DNA from 2 places in the Streptomyces sp. NPDC048057 genome. Region 1 is predicted to be linked to the other one. Evidence: riboswitches for the same ligand, from Rfam matches in the RefSeq annotation. Region 1 holds a riboswitch; the other holds the start of a gene.

Region 1 (7,615 bases):
CGCACCGCCGGAAGCCACCCGGTCCGCCGCCCGGACGTCGCACGGCTGACCGCTGTCGGTGGCCTGTGATACGTACGACCACATGAGCAACACGCGTCGTACGCCCACGATCGAGGACCTGCTGCGCCATCACGCGCCGCAGGTCCTCGGTGCGTTGGTGCGCCGTTACGGGCACTTCGACCTGGCCGAGGACTCCGTCCAGGAAGCGTTGCTCGCCGCCGCCCAGCAGTGGCCCGCCACCGGCACTCCGGACAATCCGCGCGGCTGGCTGATCAAGGTCGCCTCCCGCCGGCTGACGGACCTGCTGCGCAGCGAGGAGGCCCGGCGCCGCCGGGAGGAGAGCGCCGCGCAGCTCGCCCCGCGCGACTCCTTCACCGCACCGGCGCCCGGCGACGACCGCGCCCCCAGCGAGGACGACACCCTCACCCTGCTCTTCCTGTGCTGCCACCCCGATCTGACGCCGGCCGCGCAGATCGCCCTGACGCTGCGCGCCGTCGGCGGACTGACCACCGCGGAGATCGCCCGTGCGCACCTGGTGCCCGAGGCGACGATGGCCCAGCGCATCAGCCGGGCGAAGCTGAAGGTGAAGGAGGCGCCGTTCCGGCCGCCCGGGCCCGCCGACCGGGACCAGCGGCTGGCCGCCGTGCTCCAGGTGCTGTACCTGATCTTCAACGAGGGGTACACGGCGACGTCGGGCGCCCGGCTGCACCGCTCCGACCTGGCGCACGAGGCGATCCGGCTGACCCGGCGCATACGGCTGCTGCTGCCCCGCGAGGGCGCGGTCACCGGGCTCCTCGCGCTGATGCTGCTCACCGAGGCCCGTGCCGCGGCCCGTACCGGGCCCGACGGCGAGATCGTCCCGCTCGACGAACAGGACCGCACGCTCTGGGACCGGGACGCCGTCGCCGAGGGCACCGAGCTGGTCGAGGAGGCGCTGGCACAGGGCCCGGCCGGGGTGTACCAGCTCCAGGCGGCCGTCGCCGCGCTCCACGACGAGGCGGCCAGCGCGGACGACACGGACTGGCCGCAGATCCTCGCGCTGTACAACCTGCTGGTGGAGATCGCGCCCGAGCCGATGGCGGAGCTGGGACGCGCGGTGGCGGTGGCGATGGTGCGCGGGCCCGAGGCCGGGCTCGCCGAGGTCGACCGGCTGGCGGACCGGCTCAGCGGACACCACCGGCTGGACGCGGTCCGCGCCCATCTGCTGGAGCGCTCGGGGGACGTGGCCGGCGCGCGCGAGGCGTACCGACGGGCGGCCGGGCTGACCCTCAGCGCACCCGAGGCGCGCTACCTCCGGATGCGCGCCGACCGGCTCGTCCCCTGACGCCCGCCTTGCCCGGGTTCTTTGCCGGTTGACCTTTACGCAACGTCAAGTTCTACCGTTCACGTCATGGAGTGGTCGATCCAAGAGGTCGCCCGACGCGCCGGCACGACGAGCCGCACCCTGCGGCACTACGGCGACATCGGGCTGCTGGAGCCGTGCCGGGTCGGTGCCAACGGCTACCGCTACTACGGCGCCGAGGAGCTGGTGCGCCTCCAGCGCATCCTGCTCCTGCGCGAGCTGGGGCTCGGGCTGCCCGCCATCGCCGAGGTGCTGGCGGGGCAGCGGGACACGGCCGCCGCGCTCCGCGCCCACCTCGGGCTGCTGGAGCTGGAGCGGAAGCGCATCGGGCGGCAGATCGCCTCGGTGCGAACCACCCTGCACAAGACCGAACGAGGGGAGGAACCGATGGCTGAGGACGTGCTCGACGGCTTCGACCACACGCAGTACGAGCAGGAGGTGACCGAACGCTGGGGCGCGGACGCCTGGGAGCGCAGCGACCGCACCTGGCGTTCGCTGAGTGAAGGGGAACGCCGGGACCACCAGCGCGCCCACGACGAGATCGCCCGGGACTACGGGCGGGCCCTCGGGGACGGGCACCCGGCCGACGGCGAGGTGGCGCAGGAGGTCACCCGGCGGATGTACGCCTGGCAGTCCCTGATGGGCGCCCCGTCGAAGGCGCACTTCGCCGGGCTCGGCGAGATGTACGTCGCCGATCCGCGCTTCGGGCGCCACTACGACCGGCACGGCGAGGGGACGGCGGTCTTCGTGCGGGACGCGATGGCGGCGTACGCGGAGCGGAACCTCACCGACTGAGACCCCCGTGATCATCGACTGAGCCCCAGGTGGTCGCGAGCACTGCTCCGGATGGCGTAGAGTTGTGTTCACCGACGCGGGGTGGAGCAGCTCGGTAGCTCGCTGGGCTCATAACCCAGAGGTCGCAGGTTCAAATCCTGTCCCCGCTACTGAAGGCCACGGCCCGGCACTCGATTCGAGTGCCGGGCCGTGGTCGTTCTCCCGTTCTCCCGCCCGCCCGGGCTCCACGGGCGTCCCCCGACCGGCCCAGCCGGCTCGCCGTCCGTGCCCGCCGCACCGAGGCTGAGGGGGGAGGAGAGCACCCGTGGCGGAGGAAGAGCAGCGGAACAACTTCGGTGCCCGGCGCTTCGCGCGGATGCTGCCGGCGCTGATGATCATCGTCGGGGTGGTCTACGACCTCTCGACCCCGGGGAAGTTCACGGCGGTGCCGATGTTCACCGCCGCCCCGCTGATCGCCGCCCCGTTCTTCTCCTGGGCCGTCACGCTGGCGACCGGCGCCTTCGCCGTGCTGACCGAGCTGGCCCTGGACGTCTACAACCACTCGCTCGGGCAGACCCAGGCGTACACCGAGCTGACCACCGTCTTCACCGTCTCGGTGCTCGCGCTCTTCATCAACCGGGTCGTCGCGCGCAGCAACGAGCGGCTGGCCTCCGCCCGGGTGATTGCCGAGACCGCGCAGCGCGCCGTGCTGCCCACCCCCGCCGAGGAGATCGGCGGGCTGCGGATCGCGGCCCGGTACGAGGCGGCGCTCGCGGACGCGTTCATCGGGGGCGACCTCTTCGCGGTGCAGGACACCCCGCACGGGGTGCGGCTGGTGGTCGGGGACGTACGGGGCAAGGGGCTCGGCGCGGTGGAGGCGGTGGCCGTGCTGATCGGCTCGTTCCGCGAGGCGGCCGAGCAGGAGAGCGCCCTGGAGGGGGTGGCGGAGCGGCTGGAGCGGGCGCTGACCCGGGAGGCGGGGCGGCGGGGCGAGGCCGACGTGGACGCCTTCGAGGGGTTCGCCACCGCGGTCATCGCGGAGATCCCGCACGGCCTCGGGGTCGTACGGCTGGTGAACCGCGGGCACCCGGAGCCGCTGCTGCTGCGCGGCGACGGAGGGTTGGGGCGGCTGGCGCCGGGGGAGCCGGCGCTGCCGATCGGAATGCAGTCGCTGGGGGAGTGGCCGGACCGGGTGGACGAGCACCCGATGCCGCCGGGGGCGACGCTGCTGCTCTACACGGACGGCCTGTCGGAGGCGCGGGACGCGTCCGGAGCCTTCTATGAGCCGGGCAGCCGGCTCGTCGGGCGCGCCTTCCCGGGCCCGGGGGAGCTGTTGGACGCGCTCATCGACGACGTCCGCCGGCACACCGGGGGCGGCTCCACGGACGACATGGCGCTGCTGGCGGTCACCCGGCCCGCCTAGGGCCTGATCCGTAGGAGAGACCCCAGCTCCCGCCGACGGTCCACGCAGCGTAGTCGAACGACTGCTCGGAGCACGCCATCTGACGTACTGTCAGGGCCATGGCAGGGTCGAGGTGCGGGTTAAACCTCGTTCGGGCCGCTCAAGTCGCCCGAATCCGGCCGCTTGTGTCCCGGTTGGTTCCGCGATCTTCGTTAACGATCATGGGGACCGGCTTGGAATCCGGTCCGGGTGTCTATTAACGTTCGATAACGCAGCGCGGTCGTCCCAGTCGCCGTCAGGGCGACGCCGTGCGCACGCGCCGAATCCCGCAAGGGAACCGGGGAACCACCTCTTGGGGTGAATCGGATGCTTCGCAGCCTGCGAAGCGTTCCGTAGGAGACCTTCCTGCTCCGAACCCGTCAGCTAACCCGGTAGGCGAGAAGGAAGGAAAGGAGTACGCCTCAGTGGCGTCCAACAGCCCTGCCCCGGAAGCTCCTGCCGGGTCCTCCAGGACCGGTGCCTTCAGCGAAAACGGGGCCGAGCGCTCGTACGGCGAGTGGAACCCCAGCGCGGACACGGTCGGCTCCTCGCGCGGTCGCCACCGCGTCCTGCGCCAGCAGCGCAGGGCCTTCGCCCGTAGCTCCACCGTCCTCGGCGTCGGTGTGATCGCCGCGGTCGGCGCGGGTGGCATCGCCACCGCCCAGAACAAGCCCCCGGTCGCCATCTCCCTCCCCGACGGTCTCGGGGGCGGCGACGGCAAGGACGATGACGGTAACGAGCCGTCCACCGAAGGCTCCAGCGAGCTGATGGCCATGGGCGCCACCGCCGAAGGCGGCGCCGGCGAGGCCCTGCGCTCCAGGATCCTCCAGCAGGCCGAGCAGCAGCAGGCCCAGGCCGAGGCCGCGAAGCAGGCCGCCGCCGACAAGGCCGCGAAGGAGAAGGCCGAGGCGGAGGCGCGCGCGAAGGCCAAGGCGAAGGCCGAGGCCGAGAAGAAGAAGGCCGAGGCGGAGGCCAAGGCCAAGGCGGAGGAGGAGCGCAAGGCGAAGCTCGCGAAGATGTTCGCGCTGCCGCTCTCCTCGTACAGCATCTCGGCGACGTACGGCCAGTCCGGTTCGATGTGGTCCTCCGGCCAGCACACCGGCCTCGACTTCGTCGCCTCGGCGGGCACCCCTCTGAAGGCCGTGGGCGCCGGTACGGTCAAGTTCGCCGGCTGGTCCGGCCCGGCGTACGGCTACCAGGTCATCCTGGAGCTGAACGACGGCACCGAGATCATGTACGCCCACATGCAGACGGTCGGCGTGAGCGCGGGCCAGAAGGTCGTCGCGGGCGACGGCGTCGGGCGCGTGGGCGCGACCGGCAACGTCTCCGGTGCGCACCTGCACATGGAGGTCAAGACCCCGGGCGGTGCCACCATCAACCCGGCGTCCTGGCTGCAGAGCAAGAACCTCAACGTCTGAGCAGCGAGTCCCGGGCCCTGAGCTTTTGGCCCGACGACGGCTGCGACGAGCGGGCGCCGGCTTCCTCGCACTGCTGAGTTCCCTGAGCTCTTCCGGCTCTTGGGCATGGGGCGCGCTCGTGCGCCCTCAGCCGGCTGCCGGCCGTGCTCGTACGCCGTCCCCGAAATCGCCGATGGCCCTGGTGTCACCCCCCGACGCCAGGGCCGTCGGTCTTTTCCGCCGGATCTTGGCCAGCGATACGTCCCCGCGTCACACGCGGTACGGGTTGTAGCCCTCGTAGTCCCGGTACGGCGGGGGCACCCGGACCGCGCCCGTCGCCCGGGCCGCGTACGTCAGCGCCGGGCTCGCCACCTCCTTGCGCCGCCACATGTGGTGCAGCAACTCCTGCTCCCGTGCGACGAAGTCAGGGTCGACCGCGCCGCGCTGCGCCCGGTGGCGGAGGAAGGCGAGCGAGGTCGCGAAGCGCTGGTACTCCGCCACCGCGTGCGCCGCCGCGGACCCCTGCGTACGCCGGGCGAAGTCACGGGCCGCGGTGCGCGCCCGCATGGAGGCCAGCGCGGAGGGCTCGGCGGACGCCAGCCAGCCGGCCGCCGCGTACGCCGGCAGCGCCGTGGAGACCGTGCGCAACTCCCGCTGCCGGGACCAGATCGTCAACCACGTCAGCAGGCCGAAGGCCGGGACCATGAACAGCGCGTACACCGCGTAGAAGCCGAACGGGCCGAGCATCGACGCCGAACCGTTCCACAGCGCGTGCACGCCCATGGCGAGGACGAGCCCCAGCAGCGGCAGGGCGGTGCGGCGGAACCTGCGCCGGCGGGCCGCCAGCGCGGCCAGCCCGAAACCGATGCCCGTGAGCACCGTGAACAGCGGGTGCGCGAACGGCGACATGACGATCCGTACGAAGAAGGTCGCCGCCGTCATCGACTCGAAGCCCTCCGAGCCCGTCGACTGGTCGTCGTCGAAGGCCCGGCCGAGGTAGAGGATGTTCTCGGTGAAGGCGAAGCCGGTCGCGGTGAAGCCGGCGACCACGACGCCGTCGACCAGGCCCGTGAAGTCCCGTCTGCGGAAGAAGAAGAGCAGGAAGACGGCCGCGGCCTTGGCGCTCTCCTCGACGACCGGGGCCACCACCGTCGCGCCGAGCGTGTCCGCGCTGGAGGGGTCGGCGGTGGCGGTGGCTATCCAACGGGCCGCGAAGGTGTTCGCCGTGAGCGACACCAGGGCGGCGGCGAACGCGCCCCAGGCGAATGCGAAGACGAGGTGGCGCCAAGGGCCCGGCTCGACCCGGTCCAGCCAGCGGAACGCGGCGAGCAGCAGTGGAACGGGCAGGGTGGCCAGCCCCAGGCCGACGAGGAAGCCCCGGGTGCCCGTCTGCTCCCGCACCAGCGCGAGGATCACCAGGCCGCACAGCGCCAGCAGGGTGATCAGCACCCCGACGCGGATCGCCCTGCTGCGCCACAGCTGCGAGGCGCGACGGGGCTTGTAGCGCCAGTGGGAGCGCTCGGGCAGCGCGTCGAACACCGGCTGCGCCTGCTGGGGCGCGGACCGGGGAGGGGGCGGCGGCTCGGACACCCGACGACCCTAACGAGGACCAGTGACAGTCGGCGAGGCGGAATCGGTTTCCGTGGCCGCGGACCGGCCCGGTGACGGCCCCGTCAGGACGATGTGGGGGCGGCCTGCTGCTGGGGGACGCCTTCGGGACCGGAACCGGCGGGGGGCGCCACGCGCCGGAAGAGGAGGTCCCGTACGACGTGTCCCTTGTCCAGCCCCTGCCCCTCGAAGCGGGTACGGGGCCGGAAGTCGGGCCGCGGCGCGAAGCCGCCGTCGGCGCACGCGTTCTCGAAGTCCGGGTGCGCCGAGAGCACCTCCAGCATCTGCTCCGCGTACGGCTCCCAGTCCGTGGCGCAGTGCAGCACCGCGCCCGGCCTCAGACAGCGCGCGGCCAGCGTCAGGAACTCGGGCTGGATCAGCCGGCGCTTGTGGTGGCGCTTCTTCGGCCAGGGGTCGGGGAAGTACACCCGCATCCCGTCGAGCGCGCCCGGCGCGAGCTGCTCGCGCAGCAGGATGATCGCGTCGCCGTTGGCGACCCGGACGTTCGTCAGGCCGTTCCGCTCGGCGAGGGCCAGCAGATTGCCCTGGCCGGGGGTGTGCACGTCGACGGCGAGGATGCCGGTGCGGGGGTCGGCCGCGGCCATCCGGGCGGTGGCCTCGCCCATCCCGAAGCCGATCTCCAGGACGACGGGCAGCCCGTCGAACATCTCGGCGAGGTCGAGCACCCGCCGCCCGTCGATGTCCAGCCCCCAGGCGCCCCACAGCCGCCGCAGCGCGTCCTCCTGCCCGGTGGTCACCCGGCTCCGCCGCGGCTGGAAACTCCGGATCCGCCGCTCGTGGTGCGATCCGGCGGGGTCGGCGGCGGGCCCGCCGGGGAAACGCGGCTCGCCCCGGTCCCGGCTGGGAGCGGAGGCTTCTTCTGGGGTGTGATGACGCAGCTTCGACACAATGCGCCCATTCTACGGTTGCGCCTCCGGCTCCGGCTCCGCTCCTGGGGCCGCGTCTGCGCCATGCCGGCCGCGGTCCTCGGGCGCCTGCGCCCCGGTGGCGGGTTGCTCGCGCAGTTCCGCCCCTGTGCCCTGCGGGCACGGG
Region 2 (7,615 bases), on a different contig from region 1:
CTCCGGAGACCGCGAGCGGTTCCGGTTCCTCGGGCCAGGTGGCCGCGGTCGTGGGCAGCGTCATCAGCGGGTGGTCGCGGTCGGAGCCGAGGCGGCGGTCCCCGTCGCCGCGGTGGCCTCCGAGAGCGCCTGGGCGAAGGCAAGGGTCTGCCGCACGGTGTCCGGGCCGTCGCCGGCCTCGCTCACGCGCAGGCTCAGGTCGTCGGCGGTGGAGTTGCCCGTGTAGCCGTGGTCGGCGTCGCAGTTCGGGTCGCCGCAGGCGGCGGGCTCCAGATCGAGCCGGGAGACCGCGCCCCAGCCGATGGTGAGGACCACTTCGCGGGGGAGCGTGCCGGGGGTGTACGACTCCGGGTTGGCGACGACCCGGCTGACGACGACCGACGAGATCCGGTCGAGCTTGACGGACTCGGTGGAGGTGGTGGCGTACGGGGTGGGCGAGCCGGAGTCCGCGGTCTGCTCGTCGGTGTGGCTGACGATGAAACGGTTGCCCGTGAGGACGAGCACGGTGACGTGGCGACGCACCTCGTTGGAGTCGAACGTGGTCTCCTGGTGGACCAGGTACGACGCGATCTGCTCGCCTCCGACGGCGGCCTCCACCGCCTCTGCCACGAGAGCCGGGTAGTAGCCGCTGCGCTCGATCGCCGCGCGCAGCCCCTGGGTCGTCGTACCGGTCTTCGCCATGTGGTCCATCCTAAGGGCCCCGAAGGGCGTCGAACGCTCAATGCCCCGTCGGGAGCGCGGGGGCCGCTCAGTAGCTGGGGAGCCTGCGAGGCCCGAGGTCGGTGGGGGCGGGGGACGGCGCGAGCCGGACCGTGGCGCCGAGGACGCTCAGTCCCCGCGGAGCCACGACGACGGGTTCGAGCCCGATTGCGACGACTTCCGGGTGGTCGTCGACGATGCGTGATACACGCAGCAGCAGTTCCTCCAGGGCGGCGGTGTCCACGGGCGCGGAGCCGCGCCAGCCGAAGAGGAGGGGGGCGGTGCGGATGCTGCGGATCTGCTCGGCGGCGTCGCGGTCGGTCACCGGCACGAGCCGGTGCGCGGTGTCGCCGAGGAGTTCGGAGGCGACGCCGGCGAGCCCGAAGGAGAGGTACGCGCCGACGGCCGGGTCCACCACGGCCCGCACGACGGTGTCCACCCCGCGCGGTGCCATGGCCTGCACGACGGGTTGCAGTTCGACCGGGTCGCCGAGGAGGTCCGTCAGCTCCCGGTACGCCCGGCGGACCTGCGCCTCGCCGGCGAGCTCCAGGCGTACGCCGCCGAGGTCGGCGCGGTGGCGCAGGTGCGGGGCGGTCGTCTTCAGTGCCACGGGGTAGCCGAGGCGCTCGGCGGCCCGCACCGCCTCGTCCGCGTCGGGCGCGGGCAGCGTCGGCCGCACGTGGATCCCGTACGTGGCGAGCAGCGCCCCGGCGTCCGCGGCCCCCAACGTGATCCCGCGCTCCGGAGAGCCCCCGCCGAGCAGCCCCTCGATCCGCGCGGCGGCCCCGGCCTCGTCCACGTCCTCGTACTCCGGCACCTTCCCGGGCTCGGCGGCCTCCCGCCGCCACTGCGCGTACCTCACCGCCTCCGACAACGCGCGCACGGCGCGCTCGGCGGCGGGATAGGCGGGAATCCAGCCCCGCTCTTCCCCGTCCGCGCCGCTGACCGACGCGTCCGCGCCCGGTGCGGCGCCCGCGGACCGGGCGCTGTCGTGCCCGCGCGGGCCCTCCCCCTGCGCGGCATCCGCAGTCTGACCAGCGCCGGCAGCCGGCGTCCCCACGGCCCGGCCGGTGCCGGCCGGCGTCACGTCCCCCGCGCCGGCGGGGTGCGGGGCCGCGTCCGTGGGAACGCGGGCCGGGTCGTCCTCGGCGCCGGCGTTCGCGGGCGTCGGAGCCGCGGATCGGTGTACGGACGCGGCGTCGGTGCGGGGGACCGTGCGCGTGGCGGCGGTGAGGGCCGCGGCCAGGCCGCCCAGTTCGACGTGGACCACGGCGACCGGCTTCGCCGGCGCCGTTGCCACGGCCTCGCGCAGCGCCGCGGCCAGCACCTCCCCGTCGCCGGACTCCGTCGCGCCGTCGTCCCCGACCCGGGGGATGGCGTTCACCACCACCGCGTCGCAGCCGTCGTCGGCGAGGGCCCGGGACAGCGCCTGGCGGAAGTCCGCTGCGGACGCGGCCGTCGTCAGGTCCAGCGGGGGCAGCGGGCGCAGGCCCTCCGCGAGGCAGGAGTCGTACGTCAGCAGGCCCAGGGACTCGGAGTTGCCGAGGATCGCGACGCGCGGGCCGGCCGGCAGGGGCTGGCCGGCGAGGAGCAGGCCCGCGTCGACGAGTTCGGTGACGGTGTCGACGCGGATGACGCCCGCCTGCCGCAGCAGTGCGTCCACCGCCGCGTCGGGGATGCGGGCGCTGGGCACCGCGTGGCCCGGCGGCTGGCTGCCGCTGTGCCGGGCGCCCTTGACGACGACGACCGGCTTGACGGCCGCGGTGCGGCGGGCGAGCCGGGTGAACTTGCGGGGGTTGCCGATGGACTCCAGGTACAGCAGGGCGACATCGGTGTCCGGGTCCTCGTACCAGTACTGGAGGAAGTCGTTCCCGGAGACGTCGGCGCGGTTGCCGGAGGACACAAACGTCGAGATACCAGCGACACCAGCGACTCCGCTGGCACCGGCACCCCGCCGGTGCAGGCTCGACAGCAGCGCGATGCCGATCGCCCCGGACTGGGTGAACAGGCCGATCCGCCCCGGCGCCGGCGCCGCGGGCGCGAGCGAGGCGTTCAGGCGCACGTCCGCCGCGGTGCTGATGACGCCGAAGGAGTTGGGGCCGATGATCCGCATGCCGTACGAGCGGGCCTGCCGGACCAGGTCGCGCTGGCGGACCCGGCCCTCGGCGCCGCTCTCCGCGTACCCCGCGGTCAGCACGACCAGTCCGCGCACCCCGTGCTCCCCGCAGTCCGCGACGACCTCGGGCACCCGCTCCGCGGGGACGGCCACGACCACGAGGTCGACGGGCTCCCCGGTCCGCTCGACGACCTCGCCGACGGAGCGGTGCGCGGGGACGCCGTCGACCTCCTGCCACTCGGGCGGGAAGGCGCGGTTCACGGCGTACACGCGGCCGGTGTAGCCGCCGCCGACGAGGTCGCGCAGGACGGTGCGGCCCACTCCCCCGGGCGCGCGCCCGACGCCGACGACCGCGACGGCCCGCGGCGCCAGCAGCCGCTGTACGGACCGCGCCTCGGCCCGGTGCTCCCGGGCCCGCTGCACCGCGACGGACTCCGCGGTCGGCTCCAGGTCGAGCGTCAGATGGACGGAGCCGTCCTCGAAGCTGCGCTTCTGGGTGTACCCGGCGTCCCGGAACACCTTGATCATCTTGGTGTTCGCGGGCAGCACGTCCGCCGCGAACCGGCGGATCCCGCGCTCCCGTGCGACCGCCGCGATGTGTTCGAGCATCGTGGAGGCGACGCCGCGGCCGTGGTGGGCGTCCTGGACGAGGAAGGCCACCTCGGCCTCGTCGGCGGGCGCGCTGGCCGGCCGGCCGTGCTCGTCGATCCGGTCGTAGCGGACGGTGGCGACGAACTCCCCGCCCACGGTGACGGCGAGGCCCACCCGGTCCACGTAGTCGTGGTGGGTGAAGCGGTGCACGTCCTTGGGCGACAGACGGGGGTAGGGCGCGAAGAAGCGGTAGTACTTCGACTCGTCCGACACCTGTTCGTAGAAGCTGACCAGCCGGTCGGCGTCATCGACGGTGATGGGGCGGATGCGCGCGGTACCGCCGTCGCGCAGCACCACGTCCGCCTCCCAGTGGTCGGGGTAGGCGTGGTCCCGCTCGGTCTGCATGGCAGAAATCGTACGGCGCCGAGGCCCGGCGGTGGTGCGGTTGGACCGTACTCGGGCACCATCGCCCCGGCGGGACGGGGCCTGCCCGGGGCCGCCGGGCCGGGGGTTTACGGTCGGTAGGAGCACCCGGAGCGTCGTGAGAGACTGACCGGGACTGGTCTAGACAACAGCTGATTCGAAGGGCAACACCATGGCTGAGCGCCGTGTCACCGTCGGTTGGGCCGAGGGCCTGCACGCCCGACCCGCCTCCATCTTCGTCCGCGCTGCCACGGCCTCCGGCGTCCCCGTGACGATCGCCAAGGCCGACGGCACCCCGGTCAACGCCGCCTCCATGCTCGCCGTGCTGGGCCTGGGCGCGCAGGGCGGCGAGGAGATCGTCCTCGCTTCCGACGCCGACGGCGCGGACGCCGCCCTGGACCGGCTGGCCAAGCTGGTCGCCGAAGGGCTGGAGGAACTGCCGGAGACGGTCTGAGCCACCCAACGCTCGGCCTTCACGGGCACGCGGCGCACACCGCGTCAAAGGCGCTGATCCTTCGGATCGGCGCCTTTTGCCGTTCCTCGCGTTGCCGTTCCCCGCGCGAAGACGCGCGGCATGCGGATGGGCCCCGGCGCGGTGCGCCGGGGCCCTTCCGGAACGGGAGTCGCGGGGGTCAGACGTTCACGCCGCGGGCGCGCAGATACGCGACCGGGTTCACGTCCGAGCCGTACTCCGCGCTGGTGCGGACCTCGAAGTGGAGGTGCGCCCCGGTGGAGTTGCCGGTGGAGCCCGCGCGGCCGATCTGCTGGCCGGGCATCACGGCCTGCCCCTCGCCGACGGTGACCGAGGAGAGGTGGGCGTACTGGGTGTACGAGCCGTCCCGCATCTTGATGACGACGTTGTAGCCGTACGAGCCGGCCCAGCCGGCCTCGACGACGGTGCCCGCGCCCACGGAGACCACCTGCGTGCCGGAGGAGGCGTGGAAGTCGACGCCGGTGTGGCTGCCAGAGGACCACAGCGAGCTGTTGGCCTCGTACGAGGTGGTGACCTGCGAGCCGGCGACGGGCAGCTGGTAGGAGTTCATCAGCCGCTGGCGCTCGGCCTCGCGGGCGGCCCGCTCGGCGGCCTTGCGCTCGGCCTCGGCCTTGCGCTTCGCCTCCGCCGCGGCCTCGGCGCGGGCGACGGCCTCGCGCTTCTGGCCCACGGCCTGGTCGGTGACCTGCTCGGCGAGGGTGTCGGTGGCGGCCAGCATCTGGAGCGTGCCGGTGTCCTCGGCGCTCAGGCTTCCGGTGTCGCCGTCGTTCCTCGGCTCGTTCTCCGTCGCGAACGCGGGGGACGCGAGGGTGCCGATCACCCCGGTGGTGGCGAGGGTCGCGGCGCCGGCGAGGCTCGCGCTCCTGCGCGTCACGCGGCTGGGGGCACGGTGCTTCCCGGTGGGGCGGGCGAACGCCATGGAGGGTCCGGTCCTTTCCTTCCTTCTCGCCTACCGGGTTAGCTGACGGGTTCGGAGAGAGGAAGGTCTCCTACGGCTCCTCCGCAGGCCGCGGAGGGGCCGATTCACCCCGGGGGACTGGGTCCCCGGCTCCCCTGGGCTCACGCCCGGCGGGGACTCGGCGATGACTGTCCGTGCCGCGGGTGCGGCGGGCTCCTGGCGAACAGCCGGATCGACGCTAGGCGGGCCCGCTCGCGTTCACCAAACAAACGACGATCTTTGTTGGCTATGCCACAGCACGTGTCGCCCGACTTCCCATCAAAAAGGACATTCGACGGGGAGATGCGCCGCCCGGACGGCGAACGTGCAACGGACGCACGGCCGTCGGGTGACGGTCCGATGGCGTCAGTGTGCCCGAAGTGTGACCACGGGTGCGCTGCCATCACCGAGGCGACCCCATGACGGAGCCCCGGCGTCCACGGACACCGGGGCTCTGTCGTCAGCGGGCTCCGTCAGCCCTTGACCACCGTCACCTCACCGATGCCCAGCGCCCGCACCGGCTCCGCGATCTGCGCCGCGTCGCCGACGAGCACCGTGACCAGTCGGTCGACGGGGAAGGCGCTCACGACCGCCGCGGTCGCCTCCACCGTGCCCGTCTGCGCCAGCCGTGCGTACGACTGCGCCTGGAAGTCGTCCGGAAGGTGCTGCTCGACCTGGTCGGCGAGGGTGCCGGCGACCGACGCCGCCGTCTCGTACCGCAGCGGGGCGACCCCGACCAGGTTCTGCACGGCGACGTCCCGCTCCGCGTCCGTCAGCCCCTCGGCGGCCAGCGTGCGCAGCACCTGCCACAGGTCCGCCAGCGCGGGACCGGTGTTGGGCGTGTCGACCGAGCCGCTGATGCCGAGCAGCGCGGCCCCCGACCCGTCCGGCGCCGAGCACAGCACCTGCGCGAAGGCCCGTACGCCGTAGGTGTAGCCCTTCTCCTCGCGCAGCACGCGGTCCAGGCGGGACGTCAGGGTGCCGCCCAGGCAGTACGTGCCGAGGACCTGGGCGGGCCAGACGCGGTCGTGCCGGTCCGCGCCGATCCGGCCGATCAGGAGCTGCGTCTGCACGGCGCCGGGACGGTCCACGACGACCACGCGTCCGGTGTCGTCGGCGGTGGTCTCGGCCCGGGGGTGCGCCGGGGCGGTGTCGCCCGCCCACGCGCCGAGCGTCTGCGCGAGCAGCTCGTCCAGGTCGACGCCGGTCAGGTCGCCGACGACGACCACGGTGCTGGTGGCCGGCCGTACGTGGGCGTCGAAGAACGCCCGCACGGCGGCCGAGTCGATCCGGGTCACCGTCTCCTCGGTGCCCTGGCGGGGCCGGGACATCCGCAGCGAGGCGGGGAACAGCCGCCGGTACAGCTCCTTGGCAGCGCGCCGCCCCGGGTTGGCCGTCTCGTGCGGGATCTCGTCCAGGCGGTTGCGGACCAGCCGCTTGACCTCGCCGTCGTCGAACGCGGGCTCGCGCAGCGCCTCGGCGAGCAGCCCGAGCGCCTTGGGCAGCCGGGAGACCGGGACCTCCAGGGAGACCCGGACGGCGGGGTGGTCGGCGTGGGCGTCGAGCGTGGCGCCGCAGCGCTCCAGCTCGGCCGCGAACTCCTCGGCCGACCGGGACTTCGTGCCCTCGGACAGGGCGCGGGCCATGATCGTGGCCACCCCGTCGAAGCCCTCGGGCTCGGCGCCCAGCGGGGCGTCGAGGATGACCTCCACCGCCACCACCTGCTGGCCGGGGCGGTGACAGTGCAGCACGGTCAGGCCGTTGTCGAGACGTCCGCGCCCGGGCGCGGGGAACGCCCAGGGGGTGGGCTCCCCGGACGTGGGCATGGGGTGGAAGTCCATCGTCGTCAGCGGCTCGGCGGCGTCGGTCACTGGTCCGCCCCCTCTCCTGCGTCGTTCTGGGCGGCGTCGTCGGCGGCGGGCAGCGGCTCGTACACCAGCACCGCCCTGTTGTCCGGGCGCAAGCGGGCCCGGGCGATGTCGCGGACCTCCTCTGCGGTGACGCTCAGCACCCGGTCCACCGCGGTCAGCGCGAGCTGCGGGTCGCCGAACAGCACGGCGTACCGGCACAGTTCGTCGGCGCGGCCGGAGACCGTGCCGAGCCGGTCCAGCCACTCGCGCTCCAACTGGGCCTGGGCGCGCTCCATCTCCTCGGCCGTGGGGCCCTCCTCGGCGAAGCGGGCCAGCTCCTCGTCGACCGCGGCTTCGATCTGCGGGACCTCGACCCCGCCGGAGGTCTTCACGTCCAGCCAGCCCAGCGAGGGCGCGCCGGCCAGCCGCAGCAGCCCGAAGCCGGCGCCCACGGCCGTCTGGTCGCGTCGCACCAGGCGGTTGTGGAGGCGGGAGGACTCGCCGCC

The links. Region 1 has a riboswitch for cyclic di-AMP ahead of AB0E05_RS05485 (M23 family metallopeptidase). Riboswitches for the same ligand answer to the same signal wherever they lie in the genome.
Positions count from the first base shown of each region.
Region 2: linked by a shared signal. The riboswitch ahead of AB0E05_RS28635 (M23 family metallopeptidase) and the one ahead of AB0E05_RS05485 (M23 family metallopeptidase) in region 1 are both predicted to bind cyclic di-AMP.

Region 1 covers NZ_JBEZNF010000004.1:41,029-48,643, reverse strand. The annotation lists gene AB0E05_RS05505 (sigma-70 family RNA polymerase sigma factor) at 83-1,324, shown strand; gene AB0E05_RS05500 (MerR family transcriptional regulator) at 1,391-2,137, shown strand; tRNA gene AB0E05_RS05495 (tRNA-Met) at 2,213-2,286, shown strand; gene AB0E05_RS05490 (PP2C family protein-serine/threonine phosphatase) at 2,442-3,539, shown strand; cyclic di-AMP (ydaO/yuaA leader) riboswitch at 3,826-3,971, shown strand; gene AB0E05_RS05485 (M23 family metallopeptidase) at 3,983-4,975, shown strand; gene AB0E05_RS05480 (PrsW family intramembrane metalloprotease) at 5,225-6,544, opposite strand; gene trmB (tRNA (guanosine(46)-N7)-methyltransferase TrmB) at 6,628-7,470, opposite strand.
Region 2 covers NZ_JBEZNF010000028.1:70,136-77,750, forward strand. The annotation lists gene AB0E05_RS28615 (nucleotide pyrophosphatase/phosphodiesterase family protein) at 1-64, opposite strand, end outside; gene AB0E05_RS28620 (DUF5998 family protein) at 64-681, opposite strand; gene AB0E05_RS28625 (GNAT family N-acetyltransferase) at 749-3,811, opposite strand; gene AB0E05_RS28630 (HPr family phosphocarrier protein) at 4,002-4,283, shown strand; gene AB0E05_RS28635 (M23 family metallopeptidase) at 4,462-5,241, opposite strand; cyclic di-AMP (ydaO/yuaA leader) riboswitch at 5,255-5,414, opposite strand; gene AB0E05_RS28640 (pitrilysin family protein) at 5,733-7,130, opposite strand; gene AB0E05_RS28645 (pitrilysin family protein) at 7,127-7,615, opposite strand, start outside.